4 regions of the Neorhizobium sp. BETTINA12A genome follow, and region 3 is predicted to be linked to each of the others. Evidence: predicted binding sites of a transcription regulator. Region 3 holds the regulator's gene; each other region holds the start of a gene.
The links. The regulator PhoB, encoded in region 3, activates phosphate uptake and scavenging genes when phosphate is short. The targets are predictions, from matches to a motif close to TGTCATNNANCTGTCAT.
Positions count from the first base shown of each region.

Region 1: MOV61_RS14995 (DUF1045 domain-containing protein) is a predicted target of PhoB. The motif match lies at 2,026-2,042, and genes of this name have one in related genera.
Region 2: MOV61_RS04945 (glycerophosphodiester phosphodiesterase family protein) is a predicted target of PhoB. The motif match lies at 6,115-6,131, and genes of this name have one in related genera.
Region 4: ppk2 (polyphosphate kinase 2) is a predicted target of PhoB. The motif match lies at 2,645-2,661, and genes of this name have one in related genera.

Region 1 covers NZ_JALBGW010000053.1:134-7,861, forward strand. Annotated here, with positions in the region: gene mnmD (tRNA (5-methylaminomethyl-2-thiouridine)(34)-methyltransferase MnmD) at 75-815, opposite strand; gene MOV61_RS14990 (FAD-binding oxidoreductase) at 814-2,004, shown strand; gene MOV61_RS14995 (DUF1045 domain-containing protein) at 2,128-2,835, shown strand; gene MOV61_RS15000 (AraC family transcriptional regulator) at 2,909-3,766, shown strand; gene MOV61_RS15005 (AzlC family ABC transporter permease) at 3,873-4,541, shown strand; gene MOV61_RS15010 (AzlD family protein) at 4,538-4,840, shown strand; gene puuE (allantoinase PuuE) at 4,911-5,837, shown strand; gene uraD (2-oxo-4-hydroxy-4-carboxy-5-ureidoimidazoline decarboxylase) at 5,834-6,331, shown strand; gene MOV61_RS15025 (nucleotidyltransferase family protein) at 6,400-6,690, shown strand; gene MOV61_RS15030 (DUF86 domain-containing protein) at 6,687-7,049, shown strand; gene MOV61_RS15035 (ureidoglycolate lyase) at 7,079-7,579, shown strand; gene uraH (hydroxyisourate hydrolase) at 7,576-7,728, shown strand, end outside.
Region 2 covers NZ_JALBGW010000010.1:8,049-16,077, reverse strand. Annotated here, with positions in the region: gene MOV61_RS04975 (hypothetical protein) at 1-176, opposite strand, end outside; gene MOV61_RS04970 (AraC family transcriptional regulator) at 264-815, opposite strand; gene MOV61_RS04965 (LLM class flavin-dependent oxidoreductase) at 1,221-2,291, opposite strand; gene MOV61_RS04960 (SDR family oxidoreductase) at 2,379-3,155, opposite strand; gene MOV61_RS04955 (amidase) at 3,360-4,721, opposite strand; gene MOV61_RS04950 (hypothetical protein) at 4,886-5,188, shown strand; gene MOV61_RS04945 (glycerophosphodiester phosphodiesterase family protein) at 5,195-6,049, opposite strand; gene MOV61_RS04940 (DUF983 domain-containing protein) at 6,255-6,668, shown strand; gene MOV61_RS04935 (hypothetical protein) at 6,770-7,018, shown strand; gene MOV61_RS04930 (SDR family oxidoreductase) at 7,140-7,997, shown strand.
Region 3 covers NZ_JALBGW010000005.1:80,421-88,449, reverse strand. Annotated here, with positions in the region: gene pstA (phosphate ABC transporter permease PstA) at 1-688, shown strand, start outside; gene pstB (phosphate ABC transporter ATP-binding protein PstB) at 702-1,517, shown strand; gene phoU (phosphate signaling complex protein PhoU) at 1,563-2,276, shown strand; gene phoB (phosphate regulon transcriptional regulator PhoB) at 2,298-2,981, shown strand; gene MOV61_RS02995 (PACE efflux transporter) at 2,991-3,428, opposite strand; gene MOV61_RS02990 (GcrA family cell cycle regulator) at 3,618-4,154, opposite strand; gene MOV61_RS02985 (aspartate aminotransferase family protein) at 4,563-5,759, shown strand; gene argF (ornithine carbamoyltransferase) at 5,814-6,731, shown strand; gene MOV61_RS02975 (Hsp33 family molecular chaperone) at 6,945-7,934, shown strand; gene MOV61_RS02970 (tannase/feruloyl esterase family alpha/beta hydrolase) at 7,973-8,029, opposite strand, start outside.
Region 4 covers NZ_JALBGW010000058.1:1,735-9,763, reverse strand. Annotated here, with positions in the region: gene MOV61_RS15705 (amino acid ABC transporter permease) at 1-4, shown strand, start outside; gene MOV61_RS15700 (multidrug effflux MFS transporter) at 257-1,489, shown strand; gene ppk2 (polyphosphate kinase 2) at 1,686-2,600, opposite strand; gene leuC (3-isopropylmalate dehydratase large subunit) at 2,923-4,332, shown strand; gene MOV61_RS15685 (L,D-transpeptidase) at 4,395-4,946, opposite strand; gene MOV61_RS15680 (response regulator transcription factor) at 5,160-5,843, shown strand; gene MOV61_RS15675 (cyclic nucleotide-binding domain-containing protein) at 5,853-6,308, shown strand; gene MOV61_RS15670 (exodeoxyribonuclease III) at 6,483-7,286, opposite strand; gene MOV61_RS15665 (outer membrane lipoprotein carrier protein LolA) at 7,398-8,029, opposite strand, start outside.

The DNA of each region.
Region 1 (7,728 bases), on a different contig from region 3:
CATGCAATGTGATGGATGGCAGCCGGTCTCAGGGCCGGCTGTTTTATGTTGGGCGGTCTTGGGGCGACCTTGGGTCAGGGCGCCGGTTTGATGCCGCACAACATCTCGCGTTTGCCAGCAAATCCCGGCCGCCGTTCGACGGTAAAACCGGCCGCCTGCAGGTTTCGCCGTACGAAGCCGGCTGCCGCATAAGTGCCGAACGTGCCGCCAGGTAAGGTCTTGTCATGGAGCGCCTGCATGATATCCGGCGACCACATGTCCGGATTGCGCGACGGCGCAAAGCCGTCGAGGAACCAGGCGTCGAAATCCGCGCTGGCCACGGAGACGCTTTCGAGCGCCGGGCCGCAGACGACCGTCAGGCGTGTCTGGGCGTCAGCGTCGATCACGACATTCCCGGCGGGCTCGTCCGGCCAAGCTTTGACCACTGCCTGCCGTTCCGCCGCGATCTCCGGCCAGCGGGTGAGCGCCCGGTCGATTTCGTCGCGCTGCATCGGATAGAGTTCGAAAGAGGTGAAATGAAGCTTCGCGCCTGCGGGGCGAAAAAGCTTCCATTGCCGCCAGGTCTCGCAGAAATTCAGGCCGGTGCCGAAACCGAGTTCGCCGATCCGGAAAGTCCGGTGACTTTTCCAGCGCTCCGGCAGGCCCCAGCGCTCCGGCAGGCCATTGCCGGCCAGAAACGTGTGGCCACACTCCAGCCGGCCGTCGGTGCGGCAATAAAAGTGATCGCCAAACTTTTGCGAATAGGGCATATCGCCGTCATGCCAGTCCAGGGTCTGGCTTTCGGTCACACGAATTTTAGGGTCACGGTCGCTCATGGGAGATGCGGATAATCCTGCCGGCTTCGGCGGTCAATCTCATGTCCTTCCCGCATCCGCCGATCTCGTCATCCTGGGCGGCGGCATCATGGGCCTCTGGGCGGCGGTCAAGGCCGAGCGACTCGGCATCCGCACCCTGCTTGTCGATGCCGGCTCGTTAGGGCAGGCGGCAAGCGGCGGGCTCTTGGGCGCCCTGATGCCGTATATGCCCGATAAGTGGGACGACAAGAAGCAGTTCCAGTTCGACGCGCTCCTATCGTTGGAAGACGAAATCGCTGAGCTCGAAGCCGAGACGGGCATGGCCTGTGGCTACCGCCGCTCCGGCCGACTGATTCCGTTGCCGAAGCCGCACTTACGCAAGATCGCGCTCGGCCATTCGGCCGATGCGGAAGCCTGCTGGCGGCGCGGTGACCGTCGTTTCCATTGGCATGTGCTCGACCGCCCGCCGCAAAAAGGCTGGCCGGATGCCTCCTTCGCAGCTGCCGGATTGGTACATGACACGTTTGCCGCCCGGGTTTCGCCGCGGGGTCTCGTATCGGCTCTCGCGGCCTTCCTGCGTAGGGCCGGCAATGTCCGAATCGTCGAAGGCCTGGAGGCCGAAACGATAGATCCAATTACTAATAGGATTATATTCCGTGGCGGCGAAAGTGTTGCCTTCGGCCAGTGCATCGTCTCGGCCGGCCACCGGTCCTTTTCTCTGCTTCAAGGCGTCTCGCCGCGGCTGAAACATCCGATCGGCCAGCCGGTCAAGGGGCAGGCGGCGCTGCTCAAGGCCAATATCGATCCGTCTCTGCCGGTGATCTTCCTGAACGGCCTTTACCTGGTCGCCCATGAGGGCGGTCACGTGGCGGTCGGCAGCACCAGCGAGGATATGTTCGAAGATCCGTACTCGACCGATTCCCAGCTGGATGAGCTGATCGCGCGCGCCCGGTCGCTCGTGCCGGCCCTGGCGCAGGCCCCCGTCGTCGAGCGCTGGGCGGGATTGCGGCCGAAGGCGATCGGCCGCGATCCGATGGTCGGCGCGCATCCCGATCACGCCCGAGTGATCGCGCTCACAGGTGGTTTTAAGGTGAGTTTCGGTATCGCGCATAGGTTGGCGGATGCGGCGCTCAATGCCGTGAATGGCCGGGAAATGCGGCTTCCGGCGTCATTTACGCTCACCAGTCATCTTGCCGTCGCCTCGCGTTAAACGCGAGTTTTCGGTCCTCCGCGTCGTTATTCTGTCATGCAAATCACTTAACCCCCACGGCAGGGATTGTTGAGCAATGCGTAAAACACGGGGTTGCTGAAAAGGACGTTCAGAAGGTGACGCATGCGCTATGCCATTCATTTCACGCCTCCGGCGCATGATCCGCTGACGGTCGCTGCCGCCCAGTGGCTCGGCCGCAACGCCTTTTCAGGCGAAGCGACGGAGCCGCCGGCAATCCGTGGCATCGGCATTCACGACATTGCTTTCAACACCGCGCTGCCACGCCGCTACGGTTTCCACGCGACGCTGAAGGCGCCGTTCCGCTTGGCACCCGACGTGACCGAACCGATGCTGCTGCGCCATCTGATGCGGTTTGCCGGCACCCACAGCCCTTTCGAACTGCCGAAGCTCGAAGTCGTGCGGCTCGGCAACTTCTTCGGCCTGGCGCCGGTCGTTCCTTGCGATACCGTCCGGTTCCTGGCTGCTTCCGTGGTCCAGGAGTTCGACAATTTCCGCACGCCATTGTCGGAAGCCGAGCTGGAGCGCAGCGATTCTGGCGATCTCTCGGCGCCGCAATTCGCCAACCTGCATCGCTGGGGCCACCCTTATGTGATGGACGAGTTCCGTTTCCACATGACCCTGACCGGCCCGCTGTCGCTGGTCGAGATGCCGCGTTTCGACCTGGCGCTGCGCGATTATTTCGAACCCTATCTGAAAAAGCCGGTCGAGATCGCCAATCTGGCGCTCTTCATCGAGGAGGAGCCCGGCGCGCCCTTCCTGGTGCATTCGCTGCATCCGATGGGCCGCGTGGCGGCGCGCAAGATCGCCTGACATTCAGGTGCCTCTGGCTTCCGGCGTCACTTTTGTTCAAGAGCGATGGTCGCCGATCTGCTATACTTTTTCCATGGAGAATATCTCGCAGGAACAGGCCACCGACCACATGCCGCTGATGCCGGCAGAGGTGACCCGTTTTTGGCGGGACGATCGCTTTGGCGGCATGGAATGCCTGCGCGCGACGTTTCTCACCCACGAATTCGCGCCGCATGCGCATGATACGTTCAGTATAGGTGCGATCGAGCAGGGCATGCAGGTTTGCACCATCAAGGGCAGCCGTGAAAGCGCCGGGCCGGGCGGGCTCTACCTGATCAATCCGGGCGAGACACATGACGGTGCGCCGCGGGGCGGCGGGTATCGCTACCGGATGATCTATCCGGATGTCGCACTGCTTCGCGAGATACTCGAAGACGTCACCGGCAAACCCTTCCAGGGCACGCCCGCCTTCGGCATCCAGCTCCTCCACGACCAGGCGCTCGCCGACGCTTTCCACCAGGCGCACCGGACGCTGGAAGAAGGCTCCGGCGCGCTCGAAACCAGCCAGGCGATGTTCCTGGTGCTCGACGCGATGTTCCGCCGTCACGGCAGTTCGATCATCGTACCGGCCGATACGACGGAGCGCACCGCCGTGCGCCAGGCCCGCGACTACCTCACCGAGAATTTTGCTTGCGATGTCGGGCTGGAGGAACTTGCGACCGTCGCGGGTCTCAGCCGCGCTCACCTTATCCGCGCGTTCCGCAAGGAATTCCACATCACGCCGCATTCCTTCCTCACGGATATCCGCATCCGCGCGGCCCGCAAGCGGTTGAGGGAAGGCGGCCAGCCGGCCGAGATCGCGCTCGAATGCGGTTTTGCCGACCAGGCGCATTTCACCCGGCACTTCAAGGCCCGCACGGGGCTGACGCCGGGGCAATACCGGGCTCGCTGATCACTTTCGTTCAAGACGGCTATCCACTTGATCTTTAAGACCTCCGCTTCCAACGGAGGTTTTTGACGTGAATGGCAATGCAAGGTTTCAAGACTTCCTCGGGGGCATGCGGGCGATCTCGCCACTGATCGCCGCGGTCATCCCGATCGGTCTCGTTTTTGGCGCGGTTGCGGCCACGAAAGGCCTGTCGCCGGCTGAGGCGGGGTTGATGAGCGCGCTGGTATTCGCCGGTGGGTCGCAGTTCGTAGCGATGGATATCTGGACCCATCCGGCCTCCTGGACCGGGGTCGGTTTTGCGGCGCTGTTGGTTAATATCCGCCACGTGCTGATGAGCGCCTCGCTCGGTATCAGAATGGATGGTTTTGGCCAGCCGGCGCGCCATCTCTCGATGCTGTTCCTCGCCGACGAGATCTGGGCGATGGCGGAGTTCCGGGCCAAGGTGGCGCGGCTGACGCCCGCCTGGTTCGCCGGCCTCGCCATGCCCTTCTATCTCGCCTGGGTACTCTCGGGGCTGGCTGGTGCCGCCCTCGGCGCCTTTCTCGGCGACCCGGTGGTGCTCGGGCTCGACTTTGCCTTTCCAGCCGTCTTCATCGTGCTGGTCATGGGTTTCTGGAAGGGACCGGAAACCGGCGCCGTGCTGCTCGCGAGCGGCGCGGCCGCCGTCGCCACCCAACATTTCGTGCCGGGCGTCTGGTATATCGCTGCCGGTGCTATCGCCGGCCTTGCCGCCGCCCTGGTGACCGGCAAAACCCGGGACGTCGAGGTGACGCCATGACTGTTGATCTCGCCACGCTCATTGCCATCCTCGCCATGGCGGCTGCGACCGCGCTTACCCGGTTGAGCGGCCTCGTGCTCATCCGCCACGTCTCGCTCGAAGGCGGCCGCCGCAAGGCGATCGAATCGATCCCGCCGGCAGTTCTGATGGCTGTCGTCGCGCCGACCGCTTTTGCGACCGGGATTGCCGAAACCTTGGCCTGCGCCGTGACTGCTTTTGCGGCACTTCGCCTGCCGATGCTCGTTTCCGTGGCACTCGGGGTCGCCTCAGTCGCGATCCTTCGGGCGCTCGGCCTCTAAGCGTCATTTCCATCTCGACATGGCCGGAAAGGGTGCGCTACCGTCCGGCCTCATTCGTCGAAGGTGATCCATGCAGGCAAAAGACTATCCGCGCGAACTCGTCGGCTACGGCCGTTCCACCCCCGATCCGAAATGGCCGGGCGGCGCTCACGTCGCCGTGCAGTTCGTGATCAATTACGAGGAGGGTGGCGAGAGCTCGATCATGGACGGCGATCCGGCCTCGGAGAACCTGCTGTCGGAAATCGTCGGTGCCGCGCCCTGGCCGGGCCAGCGCAACCTCAACATGGAATCGATCTACGAATACGGCTCGCGCGCCGGCTTCTGGCGGCTGTTTCGGATGTTTACCGAACTCAAGGTGCAGACCACCGTCTACGGCGTGACGCTCGCCATGGCCCGCAATCCGGAAGCGGTCTCCGCCATGAAGGAAGCCGGCTGGGAGATCGCCAGCCACGGCTACCGTTGGCTGGAATACAAGGATTTCCCGGAGGCAAAGGAGCGCGAGCACATCCTCGAGGCCGTGCGGCTGCACACCGAGCTCGTCGGCGAGCGGCCCTACGGCATGTACCAGGGCAAGCCTTCCGACAACACGCTGAAACTGGTCATGGAAGAGGGCGGCTTCCTCTATTCCTCCGACAGTTACGCAGACGATCTGCCTTACTGGGTCAACGGGCTCGACCAGAAGCCCTTCCTGATCATCCCATATACGCTGGAGACCAACGACATGCGGTTTGCGACACCGCAGGGCTTCAACACCGGCGACCAGTTCTTCACCTACCTCAAGGATGCCTTCGACGTGCTTTACCAGGAGGGCAGGGAAGGCGCGCCGAAGATGATGTCGGTCGGCCTCCACTGCCGCCTCGTCGGGCGGCCCGGCCGCGCCGCCGCGTTGAAGCGTTTCATCGAATATGTGCTCAGCCAGGACAAGGTCTGGATCCCGCAGCGCATCGAGATTGCCAGACACTGGCACGAGCATCACAAGCCGGCGGCCGCGCTATGACCGCCCGCGGCGATTTCATCCAGATGTTCGGCGGCGTGTTCGAACATTCGCCCTTCATCGCCGAACGCGCCTATGACGCCGGTCTGATGCTGGTGCCGCTGACGTCCAAGAGCGTGCATGACGCGCTGAACTCGATCTTCCGCCGGGCAAGCCGCGAGGAACGCCTCGGCGTGCTGCGCGCCCATCCCGACCTTGCGGGCAAGCTGGCGATCGCCGGCGAACTGACCGAGGACAGCAAAAAAGAACAGGCCGGCGCCGGGCTGGACCGCCTGAGCGCTGCCGAACACGCCCGCTTCACCGAGCTCAATACCGCCTATACGCAAAAATTCGGCTTCCCTTTCATCATCGCGGTCAAGGGCCTCACCAAGGACGATATCCTTGCTGCCTTCGAGAAGCGCATCGACAATTCTGCGGACGAGGAGTTCGACACCGCCACCGCCCAGGTGGAAAAGATCGCGCTCCTGCGTCTGCAATCGCTGCTTCCGGGACATTGAGGTCCCGGGCGCTGCTTTCCTCAATCCTCTCCGTCGCTTATACTGGCGATATCAGGAGTGACGCCGCCATGAGACCGTCGGAAGTGCTGGAGAAGAACCGGGATGTCATCCGGGAGATCGTTGCCCGCCGGCAGGTCTCCAATCCTCGCGTCTATGGCTCAGTGCTGCGCGGCGAAGACCGACCCGACAGCGATCTCGATATCCTGGTCGACCCGTCGCCGACCACGTCCCTGTTCACGCTCGGCGGACTTCAGGGAGATCTCGAAGAAGCGTTGGGCGTTCCGGTGGATGTCAAGGTTCCGGGGGATTTTCCGCCCAAGATCCGCGAACGCATCGTCGCGGAAGCGTTGGCGATATGAGTGCAGAGCGTCTCGAAGCCTATCTTGATCGGATGGTCGTCACTGGAAACAAGGCCGTCAGATATGTCTCTGGCCTGGATCGCGAGGCCTTTCGGCTTGATGAAATCAAGCAGGATGCGGTGATCGCCAACATCATGGCGATCGGCGAATGCGCGACCAAGATCATGGAGCGTTTTCCGGATTTCGTCGTCGAGCATCCGGAGATCCCGTGGAGAGACATCCGCAACATGCGCAACCGCATCGCACATCAGTATTTTCACCTGGATATCGGCACGGTCTGGTTGACCGTCGATCGGATGATCCCGGAACTTCTCTCCCAGCTCGACTCCCTGCGCAACTGGCGTGCTCAGGGTGAATGACTGAAGCAGAATGATCGAAGGCGAATGAATTGACCGAATATCTGGAAATCCTGCCCCTTACCAAGCAAGCCTTCGCGCCTTTCGGCGATGTCATCGAGGCCGATCCGGCGACCATGCGGCTGATCAACGGCGGCACGACCGAGCGCTATCATGCGCTCGCCGAGCCCGTGGTGATCGGCGAGCCGGAGCGGCTGATCTTCAGCATCTTCCGCAGCAAGCCGCGGCAGTTCCCTTACGCGATCACCATGATGGAGCGGCATCCTTTCGCCAGCCAGAGCTTTTCGCCGATCTCCGGCCAGCCGTTCCTGATCGCCGTTTCGGATAACGAGGGCGGACGGCCGGGCAAGCCGCAGGTCTTCCTCGTGGAGCCGCATCAGGGCGTCAATTATTTCCCCAATTCGTGGCATCATCCGCTGATGGCGATCGGCGTCGTCAGCGATTTCTTGGTGGTGGACAGGGATAATACCTCCGCAAACTACGAGGAAGCGTTCTTCGAGACCCCGTATCTCATCGCGGAGCCAAGCCTATGACGGGCCTCACCACCCATGTGCTCGACACCGCCAGCGGTACGCCTGCGGAGGGGCTTTCGATCGATCTCTACCGGCTGAACGGTGAGGCTCGCGAAAAACTCAAGACGGTCGTCACCAATAGCGACGGCCGCGTCGATGGCGGGCCGATC
Region 2 (8,029 bases), on a different contig from region 3:
CGCTGATGTTCGTCAGCCTTTGCGTGATAGAGCGCTTCCAAGGCGCTTTGCGCCCTCAGAAGCTCGTCAGTATGGGTCTGCGTGATGCTCGATACAAGGGCTGCGACGAGCTCGCGCCTGCGCTTCACGAGGTTTTCGATTGCCGCTTCTACCGCATCCAGGTGCTCCTGGGCCATGATATTCTCCTGTGATGGAATGCCGTCAGCCAGGGGCACCTTTGATCGGCTTGGCAGCCGCGCCGCCGCGAATTCGAATGATTTCGGTCAGTTCAGCGCAACAGTGACCGGCTCGTGGCTGCTGTGTCCGGACCTTTCGCGCAGCATCTGTTTTCGCCATGCATTAGGAGCAATTCCGTACAGGCGGCGGAAACTGTTGGTGAGGTGCGCCTGGTCGGTCATGCCGCATTCCAGGGCGATCTGGCAGAGCGGTTCGTTCGTGTCGGTCATCATCCGGCAGGCCGTTTCCATGCGCATGCGGGTGACGTATTTGTGCGGTGTCTCGCCAAGGCTTGCCTTGAAGGCGCGCTGGAAGTGGCCGCTGCTCACGTTGCAGAGACCTGCCAAGGCCTCGATGCGGATTGTCGAGCGGAGATACATGTCGACATAGGTCTGCACATTGCGCATCTGCCAGGGGGTGAGGCCGCCGGCAGCGATCTGGCGGAGCGCCGGATCGGATCCGGAGTGATCCGGATCGCCCATGGGCGGCCTGGTGACAAGTCCTTCAAGGTCGATATCGGACGCCCAAAACCTTGAAATGTCGTCGCGCCTTGTCAGGGGGGCGGCGGACTGTGCCTTCGCGGGCTGTGGGGAGTGCATCCTAAGTCTCCTTCACTGCTATTGTGCTTGATCTCGGTCGGCGCGACGTCGAAGGGAGGCAAATGGGGGGATGCCCCTCGGCTCGTATCGATGATCGGAATTTTAACGCCGAGGCAGGCGGTGAGACTATTGAACAAGGGGACTGTTCCCCCTATCCAAAGGTATGACCGGGACGCACGGAAATTGTCTTGCCACCTTCGGAAGCCTGCGTGTCTGCCCCGCACCACATCAAAAAAGCTCCGGGTCGATGGTTCCGGAGCTGTTGCTTTCTTTGGCAGTCGGTGAAGTGCCGGCGGCGCCGCTTCAGTCGAAGAATGCCCGTCGTCTTCGATGAGATAACGTTGGTCTGGAGGCCTGACTGCGGAGGAGAGACCGACTGGTTCCGCGATAAACCGGCGTTTCGCGTCAGCGGCGCAAAAGCGGGAGCAACTGGTCGCCCTGCCGCTTGATCTCCTGGAGATAAGGCGTGTCGGAGAGCACGAAATGGGTGATGCCTAGATCCTCGTATCTGCGCAGCGAACGGGCGACGTCTTGCGCTGAACCAACGAGCCAGGTGGTGCCGGCGCCACCGCCGCCGAATTTTCCGGGCGCCGTGTAAAGGTTGTCGTCGAGGACATCGCCGCGCTCGTGCAGTTCGAGCAGCCGGCGCTGGCCGACGGCGACCGGCTTTCCGTGGTCGTTCCAGTTGCCGGCCTTACCCTTGGCCATCTCGGCGACCTTCGCCTCGGCCTCGGCCCAGGCCTGTTCCGTCGTGTCGCGGACGAGAGTGGTGATCCGCAGCCCGAATTGAAGCGGAGGAAGGTCGCGGTCGAACTGCCTGCTCAGCGCCTTCAGCCGTTCGATCCTCTCCCGCACGCCGTCGAGCGGTTCACCCCAGAAAAGCTGGATATCGGCTTCCGTCGCGGCCACCCGTTCGGCGGCTTCCGAAGCGCCGCCGAAATAGAGTTTCGGGTGCTTGCGGTCGTCGCGGGGCTGGAGGCGAGGCTCGATCGTGGAACCGGTGACCTGGAAATGCTCGCCCCTGAACGTAACGTTTTCTTCGGTCCAAAGCCGACGCACCAGCCGCATGAATTCCTTGGTACGCGCATAACGATGCGCCTGATCGCCCTCGCTGTCGCCATAGGCGGCCAGATTGTCCTGGCCCGAGACGATGTTGACCCGCACCCGGCCGCCGCTCAGGTGGTCGAGCGTGGCCGCGGCGGAGGCGAAATTGGCCGGCCGCCAATAACCCGGGCGGATGGCGATCAGCGGCTCGAAGGTGGTGGTACGGGCGGCAAGGGCGGTTGCGATGGTGAACGTATCCGGCCGGCCCCAGCCGGTGCCGACGAGCGCGCCTTTCCAGCCATGCTCCTCCAGCGCCTTGGCATGGTTGGTCAGCGTCTCCAGGCTGTTGTGGTTCTCGGCGGAGGAATCGCCGCGATGGCCGGCTTTGACATCGTTCGGGATATACCAAAGGAACTCGGAATTGCTGCTCATGTTATCGACCTGCATCTTTAATGACTGAAATAGGGAAATGAGTGGAAGGCAGCGTGGCGCACGCCGGCCGGGGTCCGAGAGGTTCCGTCAGACGACGATCGGGTTGAGGGCGCCGTCCATCCCGATCACGACGCCGGTGACGTAGCTTGCCTTCGGCGAACTCAGGAAGGTGACGACGTTGGCGATCTCGTCAGGCGTCGCCATGCGGCCGAGAGGGATGCGCTGGACCAGCTTTTCGAGCGCCGCCTGCTCGCTGATGCCGTGGAGTGCCGCCTCTGCCCGAAGGCCCTCGGTTACCCGTTCCGTTTCGGTATTGCCGGGATTGATGCCGATGATCCGCAATCCGCTGGCGGCATAGGCGTTTGCAAGGCCGACGGTCGCCAGCATCAGCGCCGCGTTGGCGGCCCCGCCCGGAAGGTGGATCGGTGATGCGACCTTGCCGCCGCCGCCGATGACATTGACGATCACGCCCGCCTGGCGGGCCGCCATCCGTTTGACCACCGGATCAATGACATTGATGTAGGAGAAATATTTGGCGTCCATCGCGGCCCGCCAGTGGGCCGGGCTCAGGTCCTGGGGCGGTGTGCGGCGCGCGGCGCCTGCGCAGTTGACGAGAATATCCAGCGCTCCCACGTCGGCTTCGATCTTGTCGACGAGCGACAGCGCCTCGTTTTCCGATATCAGATCGGCCGCAAAGCCGATTGCGCCGGGCAGTTTTGCCAGAGCCGCATCGATATTCGCCTGGGAACGCGAACAGATGACGACGCGCGCGCCTTCGGACAGAAGAGATTGGGCGCAGGCGAGGCCGATGCCCTTCGAGCCGCCCGTGATCAGTGCCGTCTTGCCGTTCAAATCGAGTTGCATGGTGGCCGCTTTCCTCAAAATCCAGGGGAGAGGCTAGGCTCTCGAGGATATCGGAACAAGCAAAAGGCAACTGCCGTGATCCCGGTTACGGGGAAACGGTTCCTTAGTTAGCTGTCCAGGGAGGCAACTCTTCCATGCGGCGCACCTGGGCGCAATTTGCGGGGGCGCTGATGTCTGCTGGAGCCGATCCGGGCTCCGCCATTCCTACCCTCTGATGATTTCCTCATAAGCCATCGCGGCCTGCAGCAGTGTTTCATCGCAATTGGCATTGGCCGACAGGAGGAAGCCAACCGGCATGCCGGCATCGCCGGTGCCGCAGGGGATGGAGACGCCGCACCAGTCGAGGAAGTTGCCGAAGCCGGTATTGCGCAGCGTCCTGCCGTTCGTGGCGAAGAACAGCTCGTCGTCCTTTACGAGCGGTGCTATCGGCGGGGCCACATGGGCGACCGATGGCATGGCGACCAAGCGGTCGCCGACCAGTGCCTCGGTTTCGGCAATCATCCGGGCGCGGTTTTCAACGATGGCAATATAGTCGGACAGGCTGGTCTTTTCTCCGAGGCGGGTGCGGGCGACCACCCGGTGGTCCATCTCCTCCGCATCCGGTCCCGACAGCTTCTCGCGATGCAGGGCGAAGGCTTCGGCGGTCACCATCGGACCGTATTTCACCATCAGCTTCGGGAGTTCGTCGAAGGTCGGGAAGGCGAGGCGGGTGATCCTGGCTCCGGCCTTTGCAAGGCGCTCGATCGCCGCTTCGAAGGCGGCCACCACGCCCGGCTCGGCGCCGTCGAGGACGATATTGGTCGGGATCACGATATCGAGCGGTCGGGCCGGTTGGCGGGCCGTCTGCGGTGCAGCAAGCCCGCGCATGGCGGCATCCACCCAGACCGCATCCTGCACCGTGCGGCAGAGCGGGCCGAGCGAATCGAGGCTGGTCGCCAGCGGATAGACGCCGTTCATCGCATAACGGCCGCGGGTCGCCTTGTAACCGACGATGCCGTTGAAGCCCGCCGGGATGCGGATCGAGCCGCCGGTATCGGTGCCCATCGCGACGGGCACGAGGCCGGCTGCGACCGCGACGCCGGAACCGGAGGAGGAGCCGCCGGGAATGCGCGGCGCATCCTTGCCATGCGGATTGTGCGGCGTACCGTAATGCGGATTGATGCCGATGCCGGAAAAGGCGAATTCGCTCATATTGGTGCGGCCGACCGCGACCATGCCCGCCTGTTTCAGCAGGTCGACGATCGCTGCGTCCTTCGCGGCGGGAGCGGCCTTCTTCAGCACTTTCGAGCCGGCGGTGGTCGGCAGGCCCTCGATGTCGAAGAGGTCCTTCCAGGCGATCGGGATGCCGTCGAGCAGGCCGAGCGAGCGGCCTTCCTTAAGGCGCTTGGAGGAGCCTTGCGCTTCCGCCATAGCGCGATCCTCGAGAAGCGAGATGAACACGGCCTTGTCGGGATAGGCCTTGATACCCGAGAGGACCGATTCCGTGACCTCGATCGGATCGACCTTGCCCATCTGGATGAGCGCGGAAAGCTCGGCGATCGACATCGCTCCAAAGGTTTTCGTCACGGCTGTCATTCTCCCCATTGCGTTACTGGCGGCCCACAGATGTATCGGATATTTTGGCGATGGGTAGAGGATTTATCGGCTCGCCAGGTGGTATGGAACCTCCCGCATATCCGCGAAGTTCAGTGAGTCCACCGCATCGGCGGGACATCGGGAAGGATCAGCCCATGAGAAACATCATCGCCATAACCGGTCTCGTGATCGCGCTTGCCGGCTGCAGCACGGACGGCGACGGAACCACCGGAGCAATCGATATCGGGCCGGGCATCCGGCCGATCCCCGGCAGCATCATCTATCGTGGCCAGCCGCGCACCAAGCTCACCAAGGCGCCGATCGGCAGCGTCGTGCCGCACGAGTTCCGCAACGAACTTGGCCAGCGGGTCGAGGAAAATTACATCATCCAGCCGGACCGCAGTCTCAAGCTGGTCAACCGGCGGGTGTTTCGCGATCCGTTCGGGTTGGACGATTGATGAACTTCAACCGGAAATCGCCGCCCAGGCACGTTCGGTAGCCACCGGTTCGTCGGTGGTGATCTGATCCGGCTTCAGCTCCATCAGGGCGGAGAAGCTGCGGGCTTCGGTCTCGTCGAAACCGGCGTCCGGGTTCTTGAGATTGAAGGTCCAGGCATCCACCAGCCTGCCGGCATCATGGCAGAGGCCGATCAGGTCGAGCCCGTCTTTGGCTGCCTGCAGCACCAGCGGCCAGTGCAGATAGATGGTGTCAGGCTCGGTCGGGCCGGCGATATCGGCGCGCAGATCCGTTTCGACGGCCTTGAGGCCCTGGTGGTGATAGATCTCCATGAGCTTGCCGGTCGGGTCGATGCCGCGCTTGAGGCCCGGCAGTCTCTGCTTGATGGCGACGACAAGATCGAGATCGGCACCGCTGACGATGATCGAGGAGCCGTCATTGCCGAAATGATCGGCGAGGTGGTCCATGCCGCGTGCGCCGATCGCCTCAAGTCCGTCCTTCATGTCGAACTGCAGCAGTGCGTCCGGATGAGCCGTTTCAAGCATTGTCGCGAGATCCTCGCTGAGGATCGGCGGATGGCCGCCCTGCAGAAGCGACAGGCCGCGGATAGTTTCGGGCAAAGCATCACGGATGAGGCCGTGGCCGGTGGTTTCACCGTCGAGCTCCTCGTCGTGCAGCACGACAAAGCCGCCATCGGCGCGGACGCGCAGGTCGAGTTCGGTCGATGCTCCAAGGCGAAAACCTTCCACCATGACGCGCGCGGAAAACAGCGGGTCCTTGAAGCTGCGGCGCAGGCGATGCCACTTCAACCGGGTGAAATGACCCTGATGGGCGATGCCGAGGCCTGAAAATTCTGAAGCCATGAAATTCCGTCTAAGGTGAAGGGCAACGATTCGATCGACGCCAGACTATTGTTTTGGAGCTGCCTGCCATAGATCGATGACAGAAGTTTCGTGCCGAGCCTCAAAAGCCGAGATTGTGCCCGGCAGGGAACGACTTGTTATAAAGGTCTGCCGGATAACTATCCGGAAAACACATTTTGTCTCCTGTCACGAAAGGCAGATTTCCATGTCCCATGACGCGAACTGGGCGCCTCTTCCTCCCTATAGCACCGGCCCGCGTGGCCGTTGCCCGCGTTGCGGCCAGGGGCATCTGTTCAACGGGTTCCTGTCGATGCGGCCGGCCTGCGAGGTCTGCGGCCTCGATTATTCCTTCGCTGATCCCGGAGACGGTCCCGCCTTTTTCGTGATGTGCTTCGGCTGCATTCCGAGCATTGCGCTTGCTGTCTGGATCGAGACCAGTTTCCAGCCGCCATTCTGGGTGCATCTGCTGATCTCGCTTCCCTTCCTGCTCCTCACCTGCCTTGCGCCGATGCGGCCGCTGAAGGGCTGGCTGGTCGCGAGCCAGTATTTTTACAAGGCAGGCCCCGGCAAGGTCGACCGGGAGCCATCATCGCCTGTTGACGGCGAGAACGGCGGCTGACCGACGGAAGGACTTCGGGGCTCGCGTTAAAACCGAGCCGGAAGATGAGGAACAATCTTCTCCGCAAACCATTCGGCAGGTGACAGTTCAAGGAGCCTGCAATGTCCGATGCCGATGAAATCGAAATGGAAACGCGCCGAAGGTCGCTCGCGGTCGAGGGAGCGATGCTGATGCTGATTGACGGTCTGGCCGCCCGGGGCACCATCTCGGCAGACGAGGCGGAGGACATGTTGCAAATCCTGTCGAAGAGCTCGGATTTTTCGGCGGCGCGGGCTGCAAGCTCGCTGCGGATCGTCAATCAGCTGAAACGCCTGCGGCGGGGCGACGGAGCAATCACCCCTGGGGCGTGAGCCGAAAGGTGGGGTCGCGTCGCATTTTCTCTTTTTTGATTGTGCATTTTGATTGGGAACAACTCCAGACGAGGCCAGTTGGGGCGATCAGTTCGCGACCTCGACAACAAGGAAGATTTTGATGGCCCAGTATCCCACTCCGCCGTTTCCCGAACAGCAGCAGCCGATGCCGGGCTTTACCGGGCGCATGGATCCGGTTCCGGATCACGGCGAGCGTTCCTACCGCGGTTCCGGCCGGCTGGCCGGCAAGAAGGCGGTGATCACAGGCGGCGACAGCGGCATCGGCCGGGCCGTGGCGATCGCTTACGCGCGCGAGGGCGCCGATCTCTTGATTTCCTATCTGGATGAAGACGAGGATGCCGAGGATACCAAGCGCCTGGTCGAGGAGGCCGGCCGCAAGGCGGTTCTGGTGCCGGGCGACATCAAGACCGCGGCGCATTGCCGGGCGATCATCGACAAGGCGGTCCAGGAATTCGGCGGGATCGATATCCTCGTCAACAACGCCGCTCATCAGGCGACGTTTTCCGACATCGGCGACATCAGCGACGAGGAATGGGAACTGACTTTCCAGGTCAACATCCATGCGATGTTCTATCTCACCAAGGCGGCAGTTCCCCACATGAAGCCGGGTAGTGCGATCATCAACACGGCATCGATCAATTCCGACAGTCCGAGCCCGACGCTGCTCGCCTATGCGACCACCAAGGGCGCGATCCAGAATTTCACGGCAGGCCTCGCACAGCTGCTGGCCGAAAAGGGCATACGCGCCAATGCGGTCGCACCCGGGCCGATCTGGACGCCGCTCATTCCCTCCACCATGACGGAAGACCGGGTGAAGGAATTCGGCAAGCAGGTGCCGATGAAACGTCCCGGCCAGCCGGCCGAGCTTGCGACGGCCTATGTGATGCTCGCCGATCCGCTCTCCAGCTACGTTTCCGGCACGACGATCGCCGTCACCGGCGGCAAGCCCATCCTGTAGTTAAGCTCTCCTCCCACGAAAACAGCGGCGGC
Region 3 (8,029 bases):
TCCGGAAGCAGCCGGTGTCGGCGTCGCACTCATCGGCTCGTTCTACATGATGCTGATCGTGCTTGTCCTGGCGCTGCCGATCGGCGTCGCCGCTTCGATCTATCTCGAGGAATTTGCCCCGAAGAACAAGTTCACCGATCTGATCGAGGTGAACATCAACAATCTCGCGGCCGTTCCCTCGATCGTCTACGGTCTGCTCGGTCTGGCGGTGTTCGTCAACTTCATGGGCCTGCCGCGTTCCGCCTCCTTCGTCGGTGGTCTGGTGCTCACCCTCATGACGCTGCCGACGATCATCATCGCGACCCGCGCCGCCTTGAAGGCCGTGCCGCCATCGATCCGCGCCGCCGCCCTCGGGCTCGGCGCCTCGAAGATGCAGACGATCTTCCACCATGTCCTGCCGCTTGCCATGCCGGGCATCCTGACCGGCACCATCATCGGCCTGGCCCACGCACTCGGCGAAACCGCACCGCTGCTCCTGATCGGCATGGTGGCTTTCGTTGCCAACTATCCGACCACGCCGCTCGACCCGTCGACGGCGCTGCCGGTCCAGATCTACATGTGGGCGAACGAAGCGGAGCGCGCGTTCGTCGAGCGTACCTCGGGAGCAATCATCATCCTGCTCCTGTTTCTCATCCTAATGAATGTTGGCGCAATTCTCTTGAGGCGTCGCTTCGAGCGGCGCTGGTAGAAGGAGTATGACAATGAATATGATGTCAGAATCGGCAGTTGAAAAGGCGCTGGACCAAAAGATGAGCGATGCTTCCCACAAGATGATCGGCAAGGACGTTTCGGTGTATTACGGCGAGAAGCGTGCGCTCTTCGACGTGAACCTCAACGTCCGCGAAAACACTGTGACGGCTCTCATCGGTCCTTCCGGTTGCGGCAAGTCCACCTTCCTGCGCTGCCTCAACCGCATGAACGACACGATCGAGAATTGCCGCGTCACCGGCAAGATCACCCTCGACACGGACGATATCTACGACAATAACATCGACGTCGTGGAACTTCGCGCCCGCGTCGGCATGGTTTTCCAGAAGCCGAACCCGTTCCCGAAGACCATCTACGAGAACATTTCCTACGGTCCGCGCATCCACGGCCTTTCCAAGAATAAGGCCGACATGGATCAGATCGTCGAGGCGAGCCTGCAGCGCGCCGGTCTCTGGACTGAAGTCAAGGATCGTCTGCATGAATCCGGCACCGGCCTCTCCGGCGGTCAGCAGCAGCGTCTGTGCATCGCCCGCGCGATCGCCGTGTCGCCGGAAGTCATCCTCATGGACGAACCCTGCTCGGCTCTCGATCCGATCGCGACCGCCAAGGTCGAAGAACTCATCCATGAACTGCGTGCCAACTACACGATCGTCATCGTGACGCACTCGATGCAGCAGGCTGCCCGCGTCTCGCAGCGCACCGCCATGTTCCATCTCGGCCAGCTCGTCGAGGAGAACGACACCGACAAGATGTTCACCAATCCCGACGACCAGCGCACCCAGGATTACATCATGGGCCGTTTCGGCTGATCCAGCCGACTGTGCCGCCTGAAAATCAATTTTGAGGACTAGAAGATGGCATCGACCCATATCCTGTCGGCTTATGACGACGAACTGAAATACTTGAGCCGCCGCATTTCCGAAATGGGCGGTCTCGCCGAGCAGATGTGCTCGGACGCCGTGCGCGCGCTGGTCAATTCCGACGCCGCACTCGCCCAGAAGGTCATTTCCGATGACGTGATCCTCGATCACGCCGAGCGTGAGATCGGTGACAAGGCGATCATCACGATCGCCCGCCGCCAGCCGGTTGCAGCCGACCTTCGCGAGATCGTCGGTTCGCTGCGCATCGCCTCCGATCTGGAGCGCGTCGGCGACCTTGGCAAGAACACCGCCAAGCGCGTCATCGCGGTTCAGGGCACCGGCGTTCCGCGCAAGCTCGCCCGCGGCCTCGAGCATCTCTCCGATCTCGCCCTCGTGCAGCTCAAGGACGTCCTCGACGTCTATTCGACGCGTTCGGCGGAAAAGGCCGAGGCGATCCGCAGCCGCGACGAGGAAATCGACGCGATGTACACCTCGCTGTTCCGCGAACTCCTCACCTACATGATGGAGGATCCGCGCAACATCACCACCTGCACGCATCTGCTGTTCTGCGCCAAGAACATCGAGCGTATCGGCGACCACGCCACCAATATCGCCGAGACCATCTACTACATGACGACCGGTGCCCAGCCGGAAGGCGATCGTCCGAAGGACGACTCGTCGAATACGCTCGGCGCGATCACCGAATAGAACTGACGGAGCAGGCCAAGAATGCTGCCGAAAATTGCTGTCGTAGAAGACGAAGAAGCGCTGAGCGTGCTTCTTCGTTACAATCTGGAAGCCGAGGGTTATGAGGTCGATACCGTTTTGCGGGGCGACGAAGCCGAAATTCGGCTTCAGGAGCGGGTACCAGACCTCCTGATCCTGGACTGGATGCTGCCCGGCGTTTCCGGCATCGAACTCTGCCGCCGGCTGCGCATGCGCCCGGAAACGGAGCGCCTGCCGATCATCATGCTGACGGCCCGCGGCGAGGAGAGCGAGCGTGTTCGCGGCCTCGCCACCGGCGCCGACGACTACGTGGTGAAGCCTTTCTCGACGCCGGAACTGATGGCCCGCGTCAAGGCGATGCTTCGCCGCGCCCGTCCCGAAGTGCTCTCCAGCGTGCTCCGTTGCGGCGATATCGAACTCGACCGGGAAACCCATCGCGTTCACCGCAAGAGCCGCGAAGTGCGCCTTGGCCCGACCGAGTTCCGCCTGCTGGAATTCCTGATGGCCTCGCCTGGCCGCGTTTTCTCGCGGTCGCAGCTTCTGGACGGCGTTTGGGGTCACGACATCTATGTCGACGAGCGCACCGTCGACGTGCATGTCGGCCGTCTCAGGAAGGCGCTCAACTTCTCCAATATGCAGGATGTCATCCGCACCGTCCGCGGCGCGGGTTATTCAATGGAATCCTGAGAGGCGGCTTTAAGCCGCCTCGGTCTGCCGCTGCCATTCCGGCAGCGGAAAGATCCGGTCGTAGGCCCAGTTGAACACGAAGGCATAGACCACGTAAAAGACCGCGAACGACACGTCTATCGTCAGCGCATGGACGAGGCTGATGCCGAGATACCAGGCGATCAGCGGCAGAAGCGCGATCAGCAGTCCAAGTTCGAACAGCACCGCATGCGCCACGCGTATGGTGGTGTTTTTCTGCGTGCCGCCGGTAAAGCGCTGCATCAGGTGGTCGAAGCCGAGATTGTAGAGATAGTTCCAGCCAGTGGCGATCGTCGCGCTGCCGATGCCGACCACGCCGATATCGGCGGCCGGCATGCCGAAGGCGAAGGAGCCGAGTGGTGTGATGAGAGCGAGCCCGATCAGTTCGAAGCTGATGGCATGGCGGATACGGTCGCGTGTCGAGCGCATGATGACCTCCTGGGGTGCTTTCCGGGCCGTCCCGGAGTTTCTGCCCAAATGGGGGAGGTCGTCCTCGCTGACCTTCAGATAGGCGTAAAGCCGATCCGGAGCAAGGCTTGGCCGGCATATCTGCCGTGCACAACAAAAAAAGCGGGCCTTGAGCCCGCCTTCGATTTCGCCCTCGTGTCGCGCCGCCGCTCAGACCCGAGCGGCAACCTTGCGGCGCTCGTTGACCGGCTGGTAGGCGAGCTTTGCGTGGTAACCGCAATAGGGCGATGCATCCGGGGATTCACAGCCGCAGAAGTGGAAGTCTTCCTTGAGCGGGTCGCCGACCGGCCATTTGCAGGTGCGCTCGGTGAGTTCCGTCAATGCAAGGCGGCGGGAGATCGGCACGACTACGTTGGAGGCGGGACGATATTCCATCTCCTGGTAGGGTTCGATCTCGATCTCTTCCTTGACCATCGTCGCGCCGACGGCGCGGGTAACGGTCCGGGTCGTGACGCGCGACGCATAGTTCGGAGCCCGCGGCGCCGATGTCGTGCGCTTGGCAGCCGATGCGCGGCCGGTCGCAACCGTACCGCCGGCTTTCGCCCGGCCCGGCAGGCTGAGACGATGCACCTTGCCGATCACGGCATTTCGGCTTACGCCACCAAGTTGTGCTGCGATCTGGCTGGCACTCAGGCCCTCCGACCACAATCTTTTGAGCTTCTCGACACGCTCGTCTGTCCAGTTCATGCCCGTTCTCCGCCTTTGAACGTTGCTGGCATGCAGAATCCTTCCACCTTTGCTGCGAAAATCATTTCGCAGCACCCACTATATCTATGCTTGAGGTGACTAGTTCCGCCGCATGCAGTCTAGTAATTGATCATTAACCTAGTGTGAGGCTGACTCCGTGGCAAGAGTCGGAGGAATCTGCGGGATTCGATTTCGTGGTTTTCCCCAACTTGCTGTGATGGAGAGTCATTTTTGTCACAGAAGCCAGCACCTGTCGGTTTCCGGTCGAAACACGCGTAAAACGCCGAGCTTTGTTGACATTGACGGCCTAAACCCCGATAGTGCCCCCGCCGCCCAGTGGGCGGCATTTTTGGTTTTTCTGGCCGGTTTTGTCGGCCTTTTTTGACTGCCTAGAGGAGTGATGTCGCCATGGCTGAAGCCGCGCTTTTCGACACGTTTGCCCGGGCTCCGCTGCGTTTTGAACGCGGCGAGGGCGTATGGCTTGTGACGGAAAGTGGAGAGCGATATCTCGACTTCGGCGCGGGCATCGCCGTCAACTCGCTCGGTTACGGCCATCCGCACCTCGTCGGCGCGCTGAAGGCACAGGCCGACAAGGTCTGGCACACATCAAACCTCTTCGAGCAGCCCGGCCAGGAGACGCTGTCGCGCCGCCTCGCCGACAACTCTTTCGCGGATAAGGTGTTCTTCACCAATTCCGGTGCGGAGGCGCTCGAATGCGCCATCAAGACCGCGCGCCGCTACCAGTTCGTGAAGGGCCATCCGGAACGCTTCCACATCGTCACCTTCGAGGGCGCCTTCCATGGCCGCACGTTGGCGACCATCGCTGCCGGCGGCCAGGCGAAATATCTCGAAGGTTTCGGCCCCAAGGTCGAAGGCTTCGATCAGGTACCGTTCGGCGATATGGACGCTCTGAAGGCTGCGATCACCGATGCGACCGCCGCGATCCTCATCGAACCGATCCAGGGAGAGGGCGGCATCCGGCCGGTTCCAAAGGAATTCCTGGCTGCGCTGCGGCAGATCTGCGACGACAACGGCCTGCTGTTGATCTTCGACGAGGTCCAGACCGGCGTCGGCCGCACCGGCAAATTGTTTGCCTATGAATGGACGGGTGTTTCGCCCGACATCATGGCGCTCGCCAAGGGCATCGGCGGCGGGTTCCCGCTCGGGGCCTGCCTCGCGACCGCGGATGCCGCGTCCGGCATGACAGCCGGCACCCACGGCACCACCTACGGCGGCAACCCTCTGGCCATGGCGGTCGGCAATGCCGTGCTCGACGTGATCCTGGGGGACGGCTTCCTGGAAAATGTCCGCGACGTCACGTTGGTCTTGCGGCAGGGGCTAGCCAGCCTCAAGGATCGCTTCCCCAGCGTCATCGAGGATATCCGCGGCGAAGGCCTGCTGCTCGGCGTGAAGGCAAAGGTGCCGGCGGGCGACCTGGTTGCCGCCATGCGCGGCGAACATATGCTGGCCGTTCCGGCCGGTGACAACGTGGTGCGTCTCCTGCCACCGCTCACAGTCACGGCGGAGGAAGCTCGCGAGGGTCTCTCCCGCATCGAGAAAGCGGCGGAAAAGCTCTCCGCCTCGGAAATGAAGAAATCGGCCTGAGCGGGCAAAAAGGGGGATGCCGTTGTAGGTTTCCCACGTCACAGGGAACATCACATGGCATCTCCCAAGCATTTCCTCGATCTTTCCGCCGTTTCCCCGGCTGATCTGCGCAGCATTCTCGACGACGCGAAGACCCGCAAGCAGGCCACCAAGGCCGGCACGGCGGAAAAGCCGCTCGCCGGCAAGATGCTGGCGATGATCTTTGAAAAACCTTCCACCCGCACCCGCGTATCCTTCGATGTCGGCATGCGCCAACTCGGTGGCGAGACGCTGTTCCTGTCGGGCACCGAAATGCAGCTCGGCCGCGCAGAGACGATCGGCGACACCGCCAAGGTTCTGTCGCGTTACGTCGATGCCATCATGATCCGCACCACGGATCACGCCCGTATGCTGGAGCTTGCCGAACACGCGACCGTACCGGTCATCAATGCCCTGACCGACGACACGCATCCCTGCCAGATCATGGCCGACATCATGACTTTCGAAGAGCATCGCGGACCGATCGCCGGCAAGACGGTTGCCTGGACCGGCGACGGCAACAACGTGCTGCATTCCTTCGTGGAAGGTGCTGCCCGTTTCGGCTATCGGATGAACATGGCTGTGCCGATGGGTTCGGAACCCGCCGACAAGTTCCTCAACTGGGCGCGCAACAACGGTGGCAACATCATGCTTTGCCATGATGCCGAAAAGGCGGTTGCCGGCGCCGATTGCGTCGTCACCGACACCTGGGTTTCGATGAACCAGGAGCACAAGGCGCGCGGCCACAATGTCTTCCAGCCCTTCCAGGTCAATGCCGACCTGATGAAGCGGGCCGACAAGGAGGCGCTGTTCATGCACTGCCTTCCGGCTCATCGCGGCGAGGAAGTCACCGACGAGGTCATCGATGGCCCGCAGTCGGTGGTCTTTGACGAGGCTGAAAACCGTCTCCACGCGCAGAAATCCATTCTCGCCTGGTGCTTCGGCGCGGTCTGAACGCAATGTCCCGGACGGTGCGGATGTGAAGAGCGGCGGCGATCGAACCTTGATTTCCGCCCCGCAATCCCCCATCTGTCGGCTTTCAACAATACGCCGTCTTCTGGACTGGCGTTTCAACACACATCGTCGACGTCTTTTCCTCCGGCCAGCGGTTCCGCTCGGGCTGGCGCTTGTGTAAAGGTTTTTGGGTCGGCGCGAAGGAGCGAAGTCATGGCGGAAGCGACTGTGGAACTCAACGAACTCGACTTTGCTGGAGACGACCGGGTCGTTCCATTTCAGGTGGACGGTCTCGACGTGCGCGGCCGCGCGGTCCAGCTCGGGCCGCTGCTCAACTCCATCCTTAGCCGCCATGATTATCCAGGCCCGGTCGCGCGGCTGCTTGCCGAGGCGATCGTCCTGACGGCTCTGCTCGGCACATCGCTGAAATTCGACGGCAAGTTCACGGTGCAGACCAAGGGTGACGGTCCCGTCGACCTGTTGGTCGCGGATTTCTCGACGCCCGACAGTCTTCGCGCCTACGCCCGCTACGACGAGGAGGCTCTGGCGGCCGCCGTCACGGAAGGCAAGACTTCGCCGGCCGACCTCCTGGGGCACGGCGTACTTGCCTTCACCATCGACCAGGGCCGCGGCATGCAGCCCTATCAGGGCATCGTGCCGATGGACGGCTCATCGCTGGAGGAGATCGCCGGCGTCTATTTCCGCCAATCGGAGCAGATCCCGACCAGGGTGCGCCTCGGCGTTGCCGAGCTCTTCGATCGCGATGCCGATGGTAAGCCGCGTCACAACTGGCGAGCAGGCGGTCTGGTCGCGCAGTTCCTGCCGCAGGCACCCGAGCGCATGCGGCAGCCGGACCTGCATGGCGGCGACGGCGATGAGCGCGATTTCGAATTCACCGAGGACGATTCCTGGGCCGAAGCCCGCACCCTGGTGGAAACGATCGACACCGACGAGCTGACCGACCCGCGGGTTGCGATCGAGCGTCTGCTGTTCCGCCTTTTCCACGAGCGCGGCGTCCGGGTTTACGCGCCGCACCCGGTGTTCGACCGCTGCAGCTGTTCGCGCGACAAGATCAAGGGCGTCCTCTCGGGTTTTTCCGCCGAGGAGATTGAGGCAAGCGAGGAAGACGGCGAGATCGCCGTCACCTGCGAGTTCTGCTCGACCACCTATCGCTACAAGGCGGATGAATTCGCTGCAGCCTGAAAATCAGATGGCGGGAGTTTCCTCCCGCCGTTTTCGTTTCAGGGTATCTTGCATTCGAAGTTCGCTCCATCCTTCACATCGCCGTTGCCGGAGTA
Region 4 (8,029 bases), on a different contig from region 3:
CTAGTAGCAAAAGGCGGCCCGGAGGGCAGCGCTAGCTGCATTGACGATATTCAGTTTTCTGTCTAGCTATATTGATCATGAAGATTCCAACGGTTCTCGTAGTGGTGATGGGGCGCATGGGCAGGGTGGCGTAGCCATCCGGCGAAAGCACCCATGCGCGGCAAGCAGGCTCCTGACGGGGCTTTTTTTATGCCCCACAGCTTTGGCAGCGTCCCGTCAGACCTCACATCATCCCGCTGACAAAACGGACGAGACCATGACGAGCAATCCTGTTCAGGAACCAAGCGCTGAAACGATCGGCGAAACCGTTATCGCTCCACCTCGATTGATAACTCTCATCCTGCTTTCCGCCCTTGCGGTGTTGCCGGTAAATATGATTTTGCCGTCGCTGCCGAACATTGCCACGACGTTCGAGGCTGATTTTGCATTGGTCAACATGTCGGTCGCCGGCTTCGCGATTATCACCGCACTCCTAGAGGTGATCGGAGGCGCGATATCGGATCGATTTGGACGCCGGCCCGTCGTGTTAATTTCCCTGTCGATCTTCGTCGTTGCGTCGGTCGGATGTGTTCTCGCTCCGAATATCGGGGTTTTCCTTCTATTCCGTGCAATGCAAGCGTGCATCGCACCATGCTATTCCGTCGCTCTGGTCATCATTAAAGAAACATCGGATGGACGCGAAGCCGCAAGCAAATTTGGCTACCTCGCCATGGGGTGGGCACTGGCTCCCATGGTCGGCCCTTTGTTCGGTGGATCGTTGGACGAGCTGTTCGGGTGGCGATCGAGCTTCGTTGTCTTCGTGATCCTTGGAGTAGCCGCCTTTGTTTTATCTATGCACGAATTAAAGGGAGTTCCTGCGCCGCCCCGAGCGAAAACAAAATACCTCGCCTCTTATGGGCAACTTCTCGGCTCGGCTCGTTTCTGGGCTTACACCCTATGCATGGCCTGCTCGATGGGGGTGCTTTATGTATTCTTGGGAGGAGCCCCATTGGTAATCGGCGACGCACTCGGTGGATCAAGCGCAAAGCTCGGTTTTTACATGGGGCTGGTGCCTGCCGGCTTTATCCTGGGTAGCTATCTCGCTGGCCGATATGCTTCGAAGAAGTCGCTAGGCGCGATTCTGGTTTTTGCCCGGCTTCTGACATGCACAGGATTGCTGCTCGGCCTGATCCTGGCGATACTTGACCTGACGCACGTTCTCGCCTTCTTCGGACCTTGCATCCTCATCGGCGTAGGCAACGGGTTGACCATGCCGGCAGCCAATAGCGGCGCAATGTCTGTACGGTCTGATCTTATTGGCACCGCTGCGGGGCTAGCCGCCGCCATGAGAATTGCAGGCGGAGCCATCATAGCTTCTATCGCCGGTCTGTTCCTTCCGGATTCTGTCCATGCGCTTTTCACTATGATGCTGGCATCCGCCTCGCTCGCACTGCTTGTGGCATTATATGCGGCTCATCTCGATCGGCGTGCTTCCCTGTCTCTTTTATAGCTGCGATCACTTTCATCCACCTCAAAGAGAGACAAAGGAATTGACTCATCAGCACGAAAACCGCCTGTAAATTCCTGTCGCAAAACTCTTTCGGAAAAGTCAGAGTTTTGCGACAGACGGTGTCCATATTTCAGTTACGGACTGGCGCCTAAAGGCCCCGAGTTGTTTTACTCTCCTCGAGCGCCAGACAACGGCGTCAATACACTTCCGGAACGTACATGTCCGCCGGCACCGGATGACGGATGTAATCGTCGTTCCGGACGCGGCCCGGCAGGTCGATCTGCTCCTTCGGCACGGTCTCGTAAGGCACCTGGGCGAGAAGATGGGAGATCATGTTGAGCCGCGCCTTCTTCTTGTCGACGGCCTGCACCACCCACCACGGCGCTTCCGGAATGTGGGTGCGCTGGAGCATCTCTTCCTTGGCCTTGGTATATTCTTCCCAGTGGACTCGGCTTTCGAGATCCATCGGCGACAGCTTCCACTGCTTCAGCGGATCGTGGATGCGCATCTTGAAGCGGAATTCCTGCTCCTCGTCGGTAATCGAGAACCAGTATTTGACGAGGATGATGCCCGAGCGGACCAGCATGCGTTCGAATTCCGGCACCGAGCGGAAGAACTCTTCCAGCTCGTCCTTGGTGCAGAAGCCCATGACCCGCTCGACGCCGGCGCGGTTGTACCAGGAGCGGTCGAACATCACCATTTCGCCGGCGGTCGGCAGGTGCGGGACGTAGCGCTGGAAATACCACTGGTTCTGTTCGCGCTCGGTTGGCGCGGGCAGTGCGACGACGCGGGCCACACGCGGATTGAGGCGCTGGGTGACGCGCTTGATGGCGCCGCCCTTGCCGGCCGAGTCGCGCCCCTCGAACAGCACGACCATCTTCAGCTTCTTGTATTGCACCCAGTCCTGCAGGCGGACAAGCTCGTGCTGGAGGCGGAACAGCTCGCGGAAATAGACGCGGCGGTCGATCGTCGCCTCGGCGGGCTCGGACATGCCCTCGGCGACCAGCTCGTCGAGCCGGTCCTCTTCCATCTGCATTTCCAGCTCTTCATCGAAGCTGTCGGCGATCTCTTCCTTGATGCGGCTGAGCTGGTCTTGCATGGGTTCGGACATCTTGGCATTCCTCCGTTATGGAAACTGAGATCAACCACGTTTCCGCGAAAGCTTTATGACAGAGATGCGACAGATTTCCCGCAACGCAATTCGATTGCCGATTTCTTCGGAAACTGGTATTCCAGCCGCCATGGGATCGAAATTCGGATGCCTCGCGAACCACATCGTCGTGCTGCAAGACCACAAGCGTCTGCCGGCACGCTTTTTCGCGCGGGTATCCGGGGCGCTTTGCGACCGACTTAGCTGACCTTCCTCAGCTTGAGGCAGCCCTGAGCTGCCGGATACCCATTTCCTGTTTCAGTCAGCTATACGGACAGCAGCCATGAGCGCACCTCGCACCCTTTATGACAAGATCTGGGACGACCACGTCGTTTCCGAGGATGAGAACCACACCTGTCTTCTCTACATCGACCGTCACCTCGTTCACGAAGTGACGTCGCCGCAGGCATTCGAAGGCCTGCGCATCGCCGGCCGCAAGGTCCGCGCTCCGGAAAAGACGCTCGCCGTCGTCGACCACAACGTGCCGACTACCGCCGATCGCCACGAAGGCATCAAGAATGAGGAAAGCCGCATCCAGGTGGAGGCGCTTGCCCAGAACGCCCGTGACTTCGGCGTCGAATATTATTCGGAAAAGGACGTTCGCCAGGGCATCGTCCACATCGTCGGCCCGGAGCAGGGCTTCACCCTGCCGGGCATGACCATCGTCTGCGGCGACAGCCACACCTCGACGCACGGCGCTTTCGGCGCGCTGGCGCATGGCATCGGTACGTCTGAGGTCGAGCATGTGCTCGCCACCCAGACGCTGGTGCAGAAGAAGGCGAAGAACATGCTGGTGCGCGTCGACGGCCAGTTGCCGCCGGGCGTCACCGCCAAGGACATCATCCTTGCCATCATCGGCGAGATCGGCACCGCCGGCGGTACCGGCCATGTCATCGAGTTCGCCGGTGAGGCGATCCGCGCGCTCTCCATGGAAGGCCGCATGACGGTCTGCAACATGACGATCGAAGGCGGCGCCCGCGCCGGCCTGATCGCGCCGGACGAAAAGACCTTCGAGTATATCAAGGACAAACCGCGCGCCCCGAAGGGCAAGGCCTGGGACATGGCGCTCGACTACTGGAAGACGCTGCAGACGGACGAAGGCGCGCATTTCGACAAGGTCGTCGTGCTCGACGCCGCCAACCTGCCGCCGATCGTCTCCTGGGGCTCCTCACCGGAAGACGTGATCTCGGTCGAAGGCTCCGTTCCGAACCCGGACGATATCCAGGACGAAACCAAGCGCACCTCGAAATGGCGCGCTCTGGACTATATGGGCCTGAAGCCCGGCACCAAGATCACCGATATCGCCATCGACCGCGTCTTCATCGGCTCCTGCACCAACGGCCGCATCGAAGACCTGCGTGCTGCCGCCAAGGTGGTCGAAGGCCGCGCCGTCGCATCGACCGTGTCCGCCATGGTCGTCCCGGGCTCGGGCATCGTCAAGGAACAGGCGGAAGCCGAAGGCCTCGACAAGATCTTCAAGGATGCCGGTTTCGAATGGCGCGAACCCGGCTGTTCGATGTGCCTGGCGATGAACGACGACCGCCTGAAGCCGGGCGAGCGCTGCGCCTCCACCTCCAACCGCAATTTCGAGGGCCGCCAGGGCTATAAGGGCCGCACGCATCTCGTCTCGCCGGCCATGGCCGCCGCAGCCGCGGTCGCCGGCCACTTCGTCGACATTCGCGAGTGGAAGTAAACGTCTTTCAATTCTAACTTCGAGATGCCCGGCCTCAGCGCCGGGCATTTTCGTTTCAGGCCTTAGCCGAGCACCCTCACCACCGTACCCTTGCGCATGAAGCGGATCAGCCGTTTCATGTCGGGAAGACTGACGGCGATGCAGCCGGCGGTCGGCTGGTAGCCGGGCTTGATCAGGTGGAAGAAGATCGCCGAGCCGCGGTTGCGAGCTCGCGAGGTGACGTTCCAGTCGAGCACGAGGCAGATATCGTAGAGCCCGTCGGCTCGCATCATCTCTTCATGACTGGGCCCGAAGGGTGCGCTCACCGGGCGATTGTACGACGGGTGCTCCGGCTGGTCGCACCACAGCAGACCTTTCTCGATGCGCGTGATCGAAAGCCGCGTTGGGGGCAGCGTCACACGGTCCGCACGGACATAGCCGTTGAGGAGGCGCATCGGCGCGATCGGCGTTGCACCATCCCCTTCCCGCTTGAAGGGAGAGGTGCCGGACCGCCCCAGCGCCGCCGGCACGGTAATGCCGCCGAAGGAGACGATCGCCCGGCGCCGGTCGCGCGGCGCGGTGCGAACGGTGACGACGGCAGTGTTTTTGTGATTTCCCCCGCGAAAACGTTGCATTTCTCTCACAAGGTTTTGCTTTGAATATGATTTCGTTTGAATTCATAGCACACTAAAGCGCTGCGCATATTGAAGCGAGACATCGTACTTTCCGAAAATCGATTCCGATTTTTGGGTCGATGCTGTAGGGATTTAGATCGAGGAGCCCTAAATGCGCTTCGATTGGCTGCAACAGCAGTCTGGACGCAACGGCGAGACGAAAGGCAAGAACGCATGGCAGCGCGCACGATACTCCTGGTGGACGACGACGATGATCTGCGCGAGACGCTTGTCGAGCAGTTGTCGTTCTACGACGAGTTCACAATCCTCCAGGAGGCGAATGCGGCCAAGGCGCTGCAGACAGCCAAGAATGCCCAGATCGACCTGCTGATCATGGACGTCGGCCTGCCGGACATGGACGGCCGCGAGGCGGTGAAACTGCTGCGCAAGAACGGTTTCAAGGCGCCGATCATCATGCTGACCGGCCACGACACCGATTCCGACACCATTCTCGGCCTCGAAGCCGGCGCCAACGACTATGTGACGAAGCCCTTCCGCTTCGCCGTGCTGCTTGCCCGCATCCGTGCCCAGCTTCGCCAGTACGAGCAGAGCGAGGACGCCACCTTCACGGTCGGCCCCTATCTCTTCAAGCCGAGCCAGAAGCTGCTGACCACCGAGGACGGCAAGAAGATCCGCCTGACCGAAAAGGAAGCGGCGATCATCCGCTACCTCTATCGCGCCGGCCAGAAGGTGGTGACGCGCGACGTCCTCCTGGAGGAAGTCTGGGGCTATAATTCCGGCGTCACTACGCATACGCTGGAAACCCATGTCTACCGTCTTCGCCAGAAGATCGAGCGCGATCCGTCGAGCGCCGAAATCCTGGTCACCGAAAACGGCGGCTACAAGATCGTACCGTAAAGGCCCCTCATGTCGCTGACCGAAGATATCCGCCTGCTTTCGCAGGTCCCGCTGTTCCGGGACATGAACGAAGACCAGCTGCGCCTCGTCGCCTTCGGTGCCGAGCGGCGGCAGGTGACGACCGGCCAGCAGCTGTTTCGGGAGAAATCCCCGGCGGAATCGGCCTTCATCGTCGCAAGGGGTCGCTTCGAACTGCTGATGGCGGACCGCAGTGGCGAGATGAAGGTGGAAGCGACGGTCGGTCCCGGTACGCTGCTGTCGGAGCTGGCGCTCGTGACCATGGTGGAGCGAAAGTTCACCGCCGTGGCGATCGAGGACTCCGAGGCCCTGAAGATCAGCCGCTCGCTGTTCCACCGCCTGCTGGAGGAATATCCCCAGGTCGGCCGGGTGATCGAGAACCGCATCCGCGACAATATCGCCGGCCTCGCCAAGGCGGCAGCAGCGATGCAGGACCGGTTTGCCTGAGGCTCCGAAGAAGCTTTGCCCTCGATCGTCGAGCCTCGTGTCTGGATCCTCGGGTCGAGCCCGAGGATGACGACCTTGATGCTCATCAGGCGGAACTGACAGCACGGCACGCCCTCTGTTTTCGTCATCCTCGGGCTCGACCCGAGGATCCAGATGCAACCTGCGACGTTTGCGTCAGAACTTGAACACCGCCGTCACCGGCACGTGGTCCGAAGGCTGGTTCCAGCCGCGGGCTTCCTTCAGCACGTCGATGCGGTCGAGGAACGGCCCGAGGTCGGGCGAGGACCAGATATGGTCGAGCCGGCGGCCCTTGTTCGCCGCCTCCCAGTCCTTGGCGCGGTAGCTCCACCACGTATAGATCTTCTCCGGCTCCGGCGTGTGCTGGCGCATCAGGTCGAGCCAGCCGCCCTTGGCGATGATCTCCTTCATGCCCTCGGTCTCGACAGGCGTGTGGCTGACGATCTTCAGGAGTTGCTTGTGTGACCAGACGTCGTGCTCCAGCGGCGCGATGTTGAGATCGCCGACGAGGATCGACGAGATGCCGGGCATGGCATCGGCCTTCAATGCCTTCATCTCCTCGACGAAATCGAGCTTGTGGCCGAATTTCGGGTTGATCGTCCGGTCCGGCTCGTCGCCGCCGGCGGGCACGTAGAAATTATGCAGGCGGATCCGCCGCGAGCCGCGCTCGAAGATCGCCGAGATGTGCCGGGCATCGCCGACATTGCAGTAGTTCTGACGATGGTCTTCGAGGAGCGGCACCTTCGAGGCTATGGCAACGCCGTGATAACCCTTCTGGCCGTGGATGATGATGTGCTGGTAACCGAGATCCTTCAGCGGCTGCAGCGGAAACTCCGGCTCCTGGCACTTGATTTCCTGCAGGCAGAGAATGTCCGGCTTGTAGCGGACGAGGAACTGCTGGACGATCGGCATGCGCAGCCGCACGGAGTTGATATTCCAGGTCGTGATCGAAAATGTCATGATATCCCTCGGGCTTCGCCCGCGAGCTTTAGGAAATTTTGTGATCCCTGAGAAGCGAAAAGGGCCGCGCAATGAAGCGCAGCCCCCTATTCAGTTCAGGCCCTGCCGAGGTCAGCCCTTGCGGACGTCCTCATAGGGGATGGTGAAGACCTTTTCGTCCAGGTTCACGCCGTTCTGGACGTTGTAGATCATCACCGACGTATCCTTGTTCTGGGCGTCGGTGATCGTCCATTGGCGCAGATCGTAGGTCTTGGAATCGAACATCATGGTAATGGTCGAATCGCCGAAGACGGTCTTGTTGCCGAGTACGATGGTGGTCAGATCGGACTCTTCCTTGACGTCGCGGACCATTTGGTTGCCAAGGTCGATACGGCTCGCCAAAAGCAGGCTGAGCGGCGTCTTGGAAAGCGGATAGATATCCCAGGTCTTGAGCTTCATATTGCCGATGACGACGTTCTTGCCGTCGGCGATGACGCGGATCGGCGAAGGATCCTCGAAGTTGAAGCGCAGCTTGCCGGGACGCTCGATAAAAAATTTGCCGCCGGTCTGCTCTCCGCGCGGGCCGAACTGCACGAATTCGCCCATCATGGTTTTGACCGACGAGAAGTGGTCGGCGATCTTCTGAGCCGCAGCACTGCCGGCGCTCTGGGCGAAGCCGACGTTCGGCGCAAAGGCAGCCGCTGCCAGGCCCGCAAGCCCCAGCGAAAACTGCCGGCGGCCGAGCGCGCTGGAATTGATGTTTG